3 regions of the Leptolyngbya sp. FACHB-541 genome follow, and region 3 is predicted to be linked to each of the others. Evidence: predicted binding sites of a transcription regulator. Region 3 holds the regulator's gene; each other region holds the start of a gene.
What was found. The regulator NtcA, encoded in region 3, controls nitrogen genes in cyanobacteria. The targets are predictions, from matches to a motif close to TTTGTANNNNNNNNTACAAA.
Positions count from the first base shown of each region.

Region 1: H6G00_RS03320 (acetamidase/formamidase family protein) is a predicted target of NtcA. The motif match lies at 1,841-1,860, and genes of this name have one in related genera.
Region 2: H6G00_RS10800 (DUF4327 family protein) is a predicted target of NtcA. The motif match lies at 2,810-2,829, and genes of this name have one in related genera.

Region 1 covers NZ_JACJPC010000021.1:57,091-61,314, reverse strand. The annotation lists gene H6G00_RS03330 (ATP-dependent RecD-like DNA helicase) at 1-1,000, shown strand, start outside; gene H6G00_RS03325 (response regulator transcription factor) at 1,014-1,688, opposite strand; gene H6G00_RS03320 (acetamidase/formamidase family protein) at 2,064-3,284, shown strand; gene H6G00_RS03315 (PfkB family carbohydrate kinase) at 3,444-4,224, shown strand, end outside.
Region 2 covers NZ_JACJPC010000051.1:54,190-58,413, forward strand. The annotation lists gene H6G00_RS10785 (D-Ala-D-Ala carboxypeptidase family metallohydrolase) at 317-1,372, shown strand; gene H6G00_RS10790 (hypothetical protein) at 1,497-1,844, shown strand; gene H6G00_RS10795 (hypothetical protein) at 1,943-2,329, shown strand; gene H6G00_RS10800 (DUF4327 family protein) at 2,449-2,670, opposite strand; gene pdxA (4-hydroxythreonine-4-phosphate dehydrogenase PdxA) at 3,090-4,208, opposite strand.
Region 3 covers NZ_JACJPC010000041.1:43,813-48,036, reverse strand. The annotation lists gene hisB (imidazoleglycerol-phosphate dehydratase HisB) at 1-15, opposite strand, end outside; gene fabI (enoyl-ACP reductase FabI) at 197-973, opposite strand; gene ntcA (global nitrogen regulator NtcA) at 1,353-2,027, shown strand; gene H6G00_RS06790 (DUF3084 domain-containing protein) at 2,097-3,578, shown strand; gene H6G00_RS06785 (pre-16S rRNA-processing nuclease YqgF) at 3,627-4,061, shown strand; gene H6G00_RS06780 (DUF3146 family protein) at 4,066-4,224, opposite strand, start outside.

The sequences.
Region 1 (4,224 bases), on a different contig from region 3:
CCGTTTGTTGGAATTTGACCCCAAAACGATGAAGTTTAAGCGCGATCAGGAGTATCCAATTCCAGCGCAGGCAATTGTTGTGGATGAAGCCTCCATGCTGGACTTGTTTCTGGCAAATTCTCTATTCAAAGCTATTCCTCTGGATGCTCAACTGCTGCTTGTGGGAGATATTGACCAGTTACCCAGCGTCGGACCAGGTGCGGTTTTGCAGGACTTGATTGCGTCAGAAAAAATCCCGGTGGTGCGACTAACACAAGTTTTTCGTCAGGCTCAAACTAGTCAGATCGTGAGTAATGCTCACCGAATTAATCAGGGTCAGTTTCCTCAGCTAGAGCCTGTGTCTAATGTACCTGAATCGGACTGTTTGTGGTTAGGCGCACCAGAGCCACAGCCCGGAATTCAGGCAATCCATGATTTGATCACCGATCTGATTCCGCAATTAGGTTTTGATGTAGCGCGAGATGTACAGGTGTTATGTCCGATGACACGCGGGGAAGTCGGGACGCGCAACTTGAATGGTGTACTGCAATCTTTAATTAATCCGCCCAGTTCCACAAAGGCACAGATTGAGCGGGGCGGAATGGTGTTGAGGGTGGGCGATCGCATCATCCAAAAAGTGAATGACTACGATCGCGAAGTATTCAACGGAGATTTAGGAGTGATTACGGCGATCGATCCAGAAGAACAAGAAGTGAGCGTGCAATTCGCAGAAAGGATCGTGAGTTATGACTACGCCGACTTGAACGAAATTACTTTAGCCTGGTCAGTCACCATTCACAAAAGTCAGGGAAGTGAGTATCCGGTGGTGATTCTGCCGCTCTATATGCAGCACTACTTGATGCTGAGCCGCAACTTAATTTACACCGGACTGACTCGTGCCAAAAAACTGGCGATTTTGGTGGGGCCACAAAAGGCGATCGCCCTTGCCGTCCGGCAGGTCAAAGACCAGCAGCGATACACGCTTTTAGAGAAACGCCTGAGCGGACATCTGGACTTTTAGGAATAGATATCGACTAAATCTGCTTTAGCCGATATCCCAAGCCATGCACCGTCTCAATCAGGTCTTCAGGCGCGCCAGAGACTCTTAGCTTTTGGCGCAAACTTTTGATATGTGCCTTGACCGTGTCTTCTTCGGGTGGCTCCTGCAAAGACCAAATGTGCTCAATCACCGCGGCCCGACTAAGAACGCGGCGACCGTTGCGGACGAGCAATTCTAAAATAGAGAACTCTTTGGGGGTGAGCCGGAGGGGGCGATCGCCATACTGCACCTCATAGGTACTGGGGTTTAGCTGCAACCTGCCCCACTGCATTCCTGGAGAGGAACCAGAACTGCCGCGACGCAGGAGGGCACGAATTCGAGCCAACAGTTCTGGCAGGTCAAACGGTTTTACCACATAGTCGTCGGCTCCCGCATCCAGTCCAGCAATTTTGTCAGCGCTAGTGTCACGGGCGGTGATCATCATCAGCGGTTGGTCATAGCCTTGAGTTCGCAGACGTTGGCAGAGGCTCATGCCATCCAGCTTGGGCAACGTTACGTCCAGCAAAATCAGGTCATAGGGCAAGGTTGTCACCTGCTGCCAACCTTTTTCCCCATCCTTAGCAACATCTACAACATAGCGTTGGTCAGTCAGCGCCTCTGAGAGCGCTTCGCCTAACCTGGCATCATCTTCAACAAGCAAAATTCGCATACGCACAACCGACCCAGCGCTATCAGTAAGCAGTTCTTGGATCTCGTAAAATTTAGATTCCCTTGTGTCGTAGGTAGGCGTTGTGTTAAAGGATACATTTTAGAGTGAGAGTCAGGATTAGAGTACTACTTTTGGCATAACCAGGAATGAATTTTGTAGCATATGCTACAAAATTCATTCCTGAAAACCTGTTCACTAATGCCATCTACCGGAATTTAAGGAGCTTCCAAGCTCGGCCTTGCGTATTCATACGTAAAACTAAGAAATCTAAAGCATCTACTGTTCCCTTTGTCCGGTTTTGCGTCTTGATCACGTAGGTTCTAGCCCTGAGGAAACTCCTTAAGCACGGGTGTAGGAGCGAACTAGGAGATAAAGGTGAGAAAAAAGCAAGGTTTTCGGCTAGAGCGACCTGTAGATCAGATTCGTTCAGGCATCAGCTTGGTCACTGAAACAATTAGAGGACGCAGTCGCCGGTTTCGCAGGTTGAGATTGACCGCAGGTGTGACTGCGGCGATCGCTCTCTCTCTGTGGGCAATTGTGGGGGGCGTGTTTCCTTCTCCAGCAACGGCAACTGGTCAGACCTATGAGGTCTTGTCTACTCCTGAAAACGTGATTTGGGGAGAACTGTTTAAGCCAGACAGTGAGCCGATTTTGCGAGTGCAGTCGGGCGATCGCTTGGTTATGCAAACTGTTTCTCACGAAGGCATTTTGGCTGACCAGGGAGACACCATCGAATTTCTCACAGGTAGTGGTATTGCTGAATCAGATATTTTGCCTGACCAGTTGCAGATCAAGGCAGAGGTCGAGAAAACTGGCCCTGGCCCACACGTGATCACTGGTCCCATCTATGTAGAAGGGGCAGAACCGGGAGACGTACTGGAAATCAAGACCCTCAACATTGATTACCGCGTACCCTACGGTGTGATTTCTAACCGTCATGGCAGAGGTTCTCTCCCAGGGGAATATCCTGAGAATGGTGAACCGATCTACACCAAAGTCATTCCCATTGACCGCGAGAATGACATCGGCATCTTTAAGCCAACGAATGGACTGCCTAACTTAAACATTCCGCTGAAGCCATTCATGGGACTGATGGGCGTTGTTCCGGCTGATCCTGAAGATGCAGTCAATTCAGTTCCGCCTGGTTTATACGGCGGCAACGTAGATATTAAGCTTTTAGGAGTAGGCAGCAGCCTTTATTTACCCGTTCAAGTGCCCGGAGCGCTATTTTATTCTGGCGATCCTCATTGTGCTCAGGGTAATGGAGAGGTTGCGCTGACAGCGATCGAATGCTCTCTCACGCCTACCTTTGAGCTCATTGTTCATAAAGGTATGACGCTAGAAGCGCCAGTCGGTGAAACCGAAGATGCGTGGATTGCAGTCGGTCTTGACCAAGACTTGGATGAGGCAATGAAAAAGTCAGTGCGTGAATATCTGCGAATCGTCAACGAGGAATATGGTTTGACCAAGCCAGATGCGCTTCTTTTCGGGAGTGCAGCAATCGACTTTGAGGTTTCTCAGGTTGTCGATATCGTCAAAGGAATTCACGGAGTGATTCCTAAGGAGCTATTTGCACCACTAACCCAAGGAAATTAGGGATTAGGGGTTGGGGGTTAGGAATTAGGGGGGATGCGTCGCCCCTAATTCGCCTGTAGATTATGGAACGATCGCTATCAGTCCACAAGACGCGATTTATCTCGTTTCTCCAAGAAGGCTAACCCCCAATCTCCAACCCTCAATTTCTAACAACCGCCTATGACCCTAGAAGCTGACTTTACTGTTCAACTCCGATCTGCGGCTGATCGGCTTTGGCAACTTTTAGAGAATTTTGGGCGATCGCAAGTCCTGGTAGTCGGCGATCTCACCCTGGATGAATTTCTGACAGGACAAGTTGAGCGAGTTTCGCGGGAAGCTCCCGTGTTGATTTTGCGGCATGAGACGACGCGACAGGTGCCGGGTGGGGGAGCCAACGCAGTTTACAATTTGGCGAAGCTAGGAGCGCAAGTCAAGGCTGTTGGGCTGGTCGGGAAAGATGACCAGGGAAATGCGCTAAGGCAAATTTTTGAAGCAGCAGGAATTGATACGCAGGGAATTTTGGTCGATCGGGATCGACCCACCGTGACCAAAACTCGCATCTCTGGTCATGCTCGGCAATCTGTAACCCAGCAGATCGTGCGAATCGATCGCAAATCAGATAGCTTGCCCGATCTCAGCCTGCAACTTCAGCTAGCAGAATACATTCAACAGCAGGCAAAGGATGCTCAGGCGGTAGTCTGTTCCGATTATGGAGATGGCGGACTAACTCAACCTGTAATTGAGGCAGCTCTGTCCCATACTCAAACTGTGGTAGATGCCCAAACTGAGTTGCATCGCTACGCTGGAGCCTTTTTGTTTACGCCAAACTTGCCGGAGGCAGAACTCGCGGTGGGATACGCGATCGCCTCTCCTGAAGCACTCGAACGAGCCGGACGTGACCTCTTAGCGCTAACTCAGGCACAGCATGTTCTAATTACCAGAGGCGAGGAGGGAATGAGCC
Region 2 (4,224 bases), on a different contig from region 3:
TCAAACGGTTAAAAGCAACTGTATGATTGAAGACTATCAGCCTCCCCGACTCAATTCATGGCAGTATTTGACGAAAGGCGAATTTCATCTGGCGAAATAGTCCTTACGCGGCCAGACTTCAAATTTAGGCATCTTGAGATAAACGATAAACAAGGAGCTTAAGCTGAATGTCATTAAATTAGGATTTGAGCTACGTGGCTATTTAGTCTCAAGGCTATTGAATTCAAGGCAGTTGCAGCTTAGATTCCACTTTTGAAAAGAACCTAAGTGATGCCAAAAATATCACCCCAATAACCGTTTTAGTGAGGATCATCCTATGGTGCGTCAGGTCTTAAGAGTGACCCAAAACACCGTCTTTAAGCGTCGTCCCGTTTCGGCTTCAGAGCTAGAAACAGAGGAACGTTATAGCGTATCGGCGGGTGCTACGTTAGAAATTCAATCCTATGCTTACGCCGATGCAAACGGAGAATTTGATGGTCACATCAAGTTTGCGATCGCCAATCAAGCCTATTACATTCGCGGTATGAACACCTGGTATGTTTACAATCGCCATGCCCAAGTTGAGTTTGATGGCAAGGTGGTCTATCCGCAAGAAGAGCAGGCAGCCAGCTTTATTTTGAAGGTGACAGAAAACACACTATTTAAGCGTCGTCCTCTTCAGTCAGGGCAGTTGAGTGCTGAAGAGGTGCAGGCGATCGCCAAAGGTGCGTCTTTTGAGCTTCAGTCCTATGCCTATGCCAATGCTCAGGGAGACTTTAATAATCACATTAAATTTGCGTTAGAAAACCAAGAAGACTACATCCGAGGGTTGAGTTCCTGGTTTGTCTACGAACAGCACGCCCATGTCGAGTTTGACAACGATGTGGTCTACCCCATTCCTCAAGTTCCCAGTTCTACCCCATCGCCTACACCAAGTCCTGGAGCAGGAGCGCCCCGACCATTTCAAGGGAGAAGCTTTAAACTCCCTGGCAACCAGAGTACTTTCTACACCGATCAACCCATCATTCCGGGGGGTAGCTTTACTTGGGGGGAAGCGACTAAAAGCGGCACTCGTATTCCTAAAACGACCCAGGAAGTCAGTAACATTTTGGCTCTAGCAAGGCAGCTTCAGCGAGCTAGAAACCAGATTGGTAGACCGTTTAGAATTACATCCTGGTATCGCCCCGAGCCCTATAACACTCGGGTGGGTGGGGTAAGAAACAGCCAGCACTTAAGCGGCAGGGCTGCAGATATTTCTGTTGCTGGATATTCTGGGCGGCAGGTTGCAAATGCGGTAATGTCTTGGTGGCCAGGCGGTGTGGGAGTTTATCCTGGCAACCGCAGACATATTGTCCACCTTGATGTGGGCGGACGACGCAAATGGGGCTTTTGAGCAAGTGTTGAGCGCAGTGCAGGATACTGCAAGATTGATAGTGTTCCCTGCGCTAACACACCCTACAGTTCTGCCTGCAATTATCTTTTGACCTATTAATAACTAACTTATTGAGGAGTGCTGTATGTCTTCCCAACTCAGGCTGAATCTTGTTGAGGGATCTGTTTCGTTTAACTTTTCACCAGAGGCAGCAAAAGCGCTTCAGGCGGCGATCGCCACTCTAATGGATAGCCTTAGAGCCACTGCCTCTCATGCCACTTCGGGCGCGGGGAAGCCTAATCCCCAAAAACCAATGGAATACCAATATACCGGAGATGTCTTTTTAGAAATCTTTTGCAACCCGAATATATGGTCTAGCCCTTTTGCAGCAAAAGTTTTGATCACGCTGCGGGATGAACGTATTCGTCTCAGCACAGAAGCCGAGCTGACGCGTCTGATCGAAGATATCAACCAATATTTAGAACAGCAGTGAACCAGCGCAGCAAGGATCGAAAGCCCCCAGCAATTGCGATCGCCTCACTGGAAAGCGTAGAATCGGGGCAACAGAACGCCTAGCCTCTAAAAACCTTAATGAACTCAGACACTCTTCTCCAAATTGTCCAAAAAGGATTTCGCGTTACCCTGGGCGCGACTGCATCATTAATCGAAACCTTGCAAGATCCGCAACGTCGTGACGAAAACCTTTACAGGCTAAGAGCTGAACTAGGTCAACTCACTGAAGAATGGGCCGTAAAAGGTGAGATGACGGAGCAAGAAGCACGAAACTTTGTGGACACAATTTTGTCTCAACGCGCTGCTCAAACAAACTCCAGCGATACCCCTAGCACTCCTAACAGTTCCAGTACGGCAACGGCCGCTCCACCCGATGTGCAGCTTGATTTAGAAGAGCTGACTGCACAAATTGCTGCGATTCGGGCAGAGCTTGAGAGACTACGAGAGCAAGATTCACCATCTTAGTCTCGAAAAGTCCCTGACGCTCATTCTGGACTCACTTTGACACTTGCTGCACTGGCGATCGCCTAGTATCGCCAAGCGCGTGTCAGGGTGACTGATTGTTTTGTAGCTTCGCTTTGTGACTAATCGTTATCCCAATCTTCCCGCCCCAGCAGATCACCAATGCGATCGCGGAGCAGAAAGCTGCTTTTTTCTAACTCACATTCAACCCAAGTCCATTCCCGGGCGGGAATGTACTGGCAAAGAACATAAATGGGCTGATGACGGCTGATCACTCCTTGTTGAACGAGTTGACGAGCTTCATCCCGAATGAAGTCCATGGAGTATTGAATGGATTGGAGCATTGATTCACCCTCTGCTTTACCAACGTATTAACTGTGACGACCGAGAGCTTTGACCGAAAAATGAATAAAAGTGGAAGATTGCCGTATTAAAGCGAAATTAATAGACAAAATTGAACAGGTCGGCTAGCAAGCCCTTGACTTTGTAGCCCTCTATACTGAATCTTTCTTATCTTCAAGCTAAACACTATCTGATTATATTAATAAAAATTACGAAAGTCATCAAGTCCTGACATTTTCCCCTTCTCCTGTAATCTAACGAAAAGCCCCTAATGGTTTGTAGAGATGGATTAGAGGGTTTAGCTGATTTAATTGCGTGATTGCTATTTCTTCCCTAAGTCGTATGTCCGACTGACTCAGCCTATGCCCCAGAAAACCCGTTAACTCTAGATCCTCAAAGCTTGCTTTTGCTAGAACTGATACTATTCTTTAAACTTAACCGCTCGACTTTGATACAAAGTGGTGCGTTGCTGTACTAACTCTGCTGCCAGTTGCAAAGCTGCTTTCATGCTGGTCGCATCTGCAACCCCTCGCCTAGCAATATCAAAGGCCGTGCCATGATCAGGAGAAGTGCGGACAAACGGTAGCCCAATGGTAGTGTTGACGGCTCGGTCAAACGCCATTAACTTAACCGGAATTAGCCCCTGATCGTGGTAAAGCGCCAGGTACGCATCATGCGCTGACGATTGAGTAGTCCCGAACCAGGCTTGACCAGGACGCGTCCAGAGGGTGTCAGGTGGAACGGGTCCTTCCAGCTGGATATGAGGATAGCGATCGCCCATTTCTTTGAGCCAGGGAATCAACCAGTCCTGCTCTTCGTGCCCCAATTGCCCCTGTTCGCCACTGTGAGGGTTGAGCCCAGCGATCGCAATTCGCGGTTCAACAATGCCAAAGTCTTGCCGCAGACACAGCAGCAGCAGGTCTAACTTTGCGGTCATCAGTTGGGGCGAGAGGGCATCGGGCACCTGTCGCAGTGCAATGTGGGTCGTTGCCAACAGCGTTCGCAGCAGCCAACCCGTATGAGGCGATCGCGCCACAAACAGCATTCCAAATCGCTCAACCCCTGCCCGTTCGGCTAACAGTTCGGTTTGCCCTGGGTAATGATGTCCAGCCGCCTTCCAGGCAGATTTGGCGATCGGGGCAGTGACAATGCCCTGAAAGTCTCCTGCTAGTGTGTGGGCGATCGCCGTTTCCAAGAAGCTAAACCCGGCTGCACCACTCGCCGCATTGCCCGTTCCCAGTACAATCTGCTGCTCGGTCGACTCAGCTAGCGGCACATCCAAGATGGTTAAGTTTTGCGGATCTGCTAAATCGTTACCTGATTGCCCCTGAGAAATTAGGGACTTCTGTAAAGTTTCGTAAGTGTTTTGTAATAATCTGCGACTGCCGATCACAGTCACATCACAGTTTGTTGTTGCTGGATCGACAAGCGCTTTTAATACAACTTCAGCCCCAATGCCTGCCGGATCACCCAGGGCGATCGCCAATCGAGGACGCGGAGCCGCTGTACTGGAAACTGGAATTGTAGGTGTGAGAAACATGGCTACAAACTGCTTT
Region 3 (4,224 bases):
GTCGCGGGTTTGCATGAACCTGAATCCAAATTGCTGGTGAAAAAACTATTTCTATTATCTCTTCAAGATCTTAGGAAATTTCTGGCAGGAAATTTAAACCCTTGGTAGGGGCAGGTTTCGCCAAAGTGTTTGCATCGAAACAACAGAACTGTTGCTAAACCTGCCCCTACAGACATTTTGTTTGCTGGAAATTTCCTTACATCCCCATGATGGCGTAGCCCGAATCGACGTAGAGAACCTGCCCTGTAATGCCGCTAGAGAGGTCACTTGCAAGGAAAGCAGCCGTATTGCCGACTTCGGTTTGGGTGACAGTGCGGCGTAGGGGGGCAATTTCTTCAACGTGGTGAATCATGTCTAGAATTCCACCAACGGCTGAAGAAGCCAGGGTGCGGATTGGGCCAGCAGAGATGGCATTCACGCGAATGTTTTGGGGTCCGAGTTCTGCGGCGAGATAGCGGACATTCATTTCCAGAGCTGCTTTAGCGATTCCCATAACGTTGTAGTTAGGAATGACGCGAACACCGCCCAGATAGGTCAACGTGATGATGCTGCCGCCTTCGGTCATGAGGGGGCTAGCGGCGCGGCTAAGCTGCACCAGTGAGTAGGCGCTAACGTCCATCGCCAGGTTGAATCCATCGCGGCTGGTTTTGCTGAAGCCGCCGGTCAGGTCATCTTTGTTGGCAAAGGCGAGGCAGTGAATCAGAATGTCGAGCTTGCCCCATTTCTCCCCAACGGTTTTAAAGATCGACTCGATCTGCTCATCGTTTTGCACGTCGCAAGGCAAGAACAAGCTGGGTTGGAGCGGCTCTACCAGTTCTGCCACTTTCTTTTCGTACCGTCCCTTTTCGTCGGGCAGGAAGGTCACGCCCAAGTTGGCTCCAGCTTGATGAAGCTGTTGGGCGATTCCCCAGGCGATCGAGCGGTTGTTGGCGATGCCTGTGACGAGAGCGTTTTTGCCAGTCAAGTTCAGCATGAGAATCTGTGAAAAATCTTTATTTAGGCGCAACTAGGAGAATACTGGAAAACTAGGATCTAAGGATAGAGGATTCGTTTTGGTGTGGTCGTTTCACTTTAGGGCGATCGCCTTGTATCGTAGATAACATAAGCCTTTCGAGTCCCTTCATCAAAGCTCAAACCTGGCTTAATTTTGAACAAGTTCAGCGCTACCGACGCAAAGTTATGTGGATTTACTGAGGAACTTTCGATACAGGTTGGCAGATTTTGTATCGTCGTGTACAAAAAACAGTCTCGCAGTTAAGTTTTAGTGTTCTAAAGTCAGAGATCTCTCACAGGAAGCAGGGGATCTATGCATGACCTGATTCAGTCTATACGACAGTGGGTAGGGCGAGGGTATGGTAGTGACGCAAGATAGACCACCGCTAGCGAATGTATTTCGGCAGCTGAGTGGCGGGGCTTTTCCGCCTGTGGTGGAGTCGTTTGATCGAAGTAAGACTATTTTCTTTCCAGGTGATCCCGCTGAGCGCGTCTATTTTTTGCTCAAAGGAGCCGTGAAGCTGTCCAGAGTCTACGAGGCTGGAGAGGAAATTACGGTTGCTCTGCTGCGAGAAAACAGCGTGTTTGGCGTATTGTCTCTAATCACGGGACATCGCTCTGATCGGTTTTACCACGCCGTTGCTTTTACACCTGTTGATTTGCTCTCGGTTCCAATTGAGCAGGTTGAGAAGGCGCTGAAAGATAACCCTGAGCTGTCGATGCTGATGCTCCAGGGACTTTCATCTCGGATTCTGCAAACCGAGATGATGATCGAAACGCTGGCACACCGAGATATGGGTTCTCGGCTGGTGAGTTTCCTGCTGATTCTTTGCCGCGACTTTGGCATGCCCAGCCCGGATGGGATCACGATTGACCTGAAGTTGTCGCATCAGGCGATCGCCGAGGCAATTGGTTCTACCCGCGTGACAGTAACTCGTCTGCTAGGTGACCTGCGGCAAGATAAGATGATATCTATCCACAAAAAGAAAATTACCGTTCATAATCCTGTTGCCCTTAGCCAGCAATTTACTTAAGTCAACGCATCGACTCGTTCACCTCGTTCAGAATGCAGTAGGCTGTATCTGGACTGTTTCTAACCAGCGATGACCGCTCAGTTAGTCCTGATTGCAGCAATTTTAGTACTGGGGGGGGTGATCGCCACGGTGGGCGATCGCCTTGGGATGCGGGTGGGTAAAGCTCGGCTGACCCTGTTTAACCTGCGCCCCCGACAGACTGCAACGATTGTTACCGTTCTCACAGGTAGCGTTATTTCTGCTTCTACTTTTGCGCTCCTGTTTGCCTTAAGTGAGCAGCTTCGTCGCGGTATTTTCGACTATGAAGAAATTCAAGAGAACTTAACTACTGCCCGCCAAGACCTGGAAGAGGTGAGCGAGGAAAAGCAGCAAATTGAGACTCAACGAGATCAGGCGATTGAGCAACAAATGGCTGCCCGGAGGCGACTGCGACAGATTAACCGGGATTTGGAAGCGGCGGTCGCCCGTCAAGCCGGAACTGCTGCCCAACTTAACCAGGCTCAAAACCAACTCAACCAAACTCAGCGCCAACTGGGTCAGATCCGTTCTAGTTTTGAGCAGGCCCGTGCTCAACTGGGTCGGGTCACACAGCAGGCAAATAGCCTCCGGTCAGAAATTCGGGAGCTTCAGGTTGGGCGGCAGCAGTTAATTCGACAGCGGGAAGAAGAATTAGCGCTGCGGGATCAGGCGATCGCCGAACGAGAAGAACTGCTGCGTCAACTCGAAGCTCAAAGAACATTCCTCGTTCGAGAGGTGCAATCTCTTGAGCGAGAGTTTCAAGGCTTACGCCAGGGCAACGTTGCTCTCCTGCGGAATCAAGCTCTTGTGTCTCGTGCCTTTCGCATTGTTGATCCGGCTGTCGCGCCTCAGGTAATTTATCAACTATTGCTAGAGGCTAATCGAGTCGCAGTCCAAGAAATCTTACCTGATGCAGATAACTTAGATCAGCAAGTCATCGATATTACAAATGCTGAGGTTGAGCGTTTAGTCAGTCAAATTCGGGATGGACAGGAATACGTTGTGCGGATTCTTTCGGCAGGCAACTATGTCGTGGGAGAACCGTGTGTTGTAGCTGGAGAATCCTGCATTCAAGTGTTCGCGGCTGCCACCCCCAATCAGGTTGTATTTTTAGATGGAGAAATTGTAGCGTCCGTTTCTGTCAATCCATCCGCTGCCACGGACGAAGAACTGCTTGACCGAATTAGGCTATTGGCAGCGGCCTCCCAGTTTCGGGCCAGGCAGGCAGGCATATTGCTAGACATACCGCAAATTGCAGATGGTCGAACTCAAACTTTGATCAACTTTTTGCGCCAGGTAAAGCAATACAATCAGCCTGTTGAAATCCAGGCGATCGCCTCAGACATCACCTATACTGCGGGTCCAGTTAGGTTAGAGCTAGTTGCAGTTCGAGACGGCCAGGTTTTATTTGGGACAGAGCAATCCTCACCCTTATTCGTTCCACAACAACCCGATTCGCAGTCGCCTAGACCGGAACAGCCTGCCCCTAACCCAAGCAATTCAGACCGGAACAATTCAGATCGGAATAATTAGGAACAGTTCAATTGAATGAATTCTCGCAGGTTTTATTCTTCAAACCGCATGGTATCCCCGTTCTTTGACTCCAGTCAGCCAGCTATTTTGGGTTTTGATCCCGGTCGCCAAAAGTGTGGTGTAGCAGTCATGGGGCTAGACCGCAGCCTCTTCTATTGTGAGGTGATCCCCGCAGAGGAGGCGATCGCCACCATTCAGTCGTTACGCAAACAGTTTCCGATTTCGATGCTAGTGATGGGCGATCAAACCAGCTCTAAAGAGTGGAAGCAAAAGCTCAGTAGCAGTCTGTCAGAACCACTGCGAATCGTCATGGTAGATGAGCGATTTAGCACCCTGGAAGCTCGCGATCGCTACTGGCAGATGTATCCACCAAAAGGTTTGTCTCGCCTTCTACCACAAGGTATTCGTACCCTCCCCCGCCCAATCGACGACATTGTAGCGATTCTCTTAATCGAGCGTTATTTGGGCAGGTTGACGGCTTAGGCGGTTAAATCTCTGCCCGAATCGTAAACGAATAATCTCCACCTGGCTCAAGCTGGTAGTCACATTTTTCTAGGAAGCGACCTAGTGGTTCTTGAATCAGCGCTCTACCTAGAGAAGGCTCAACGGATAGCTCTCCTCGGTTAAAGCGCCACTGAAACTGCCA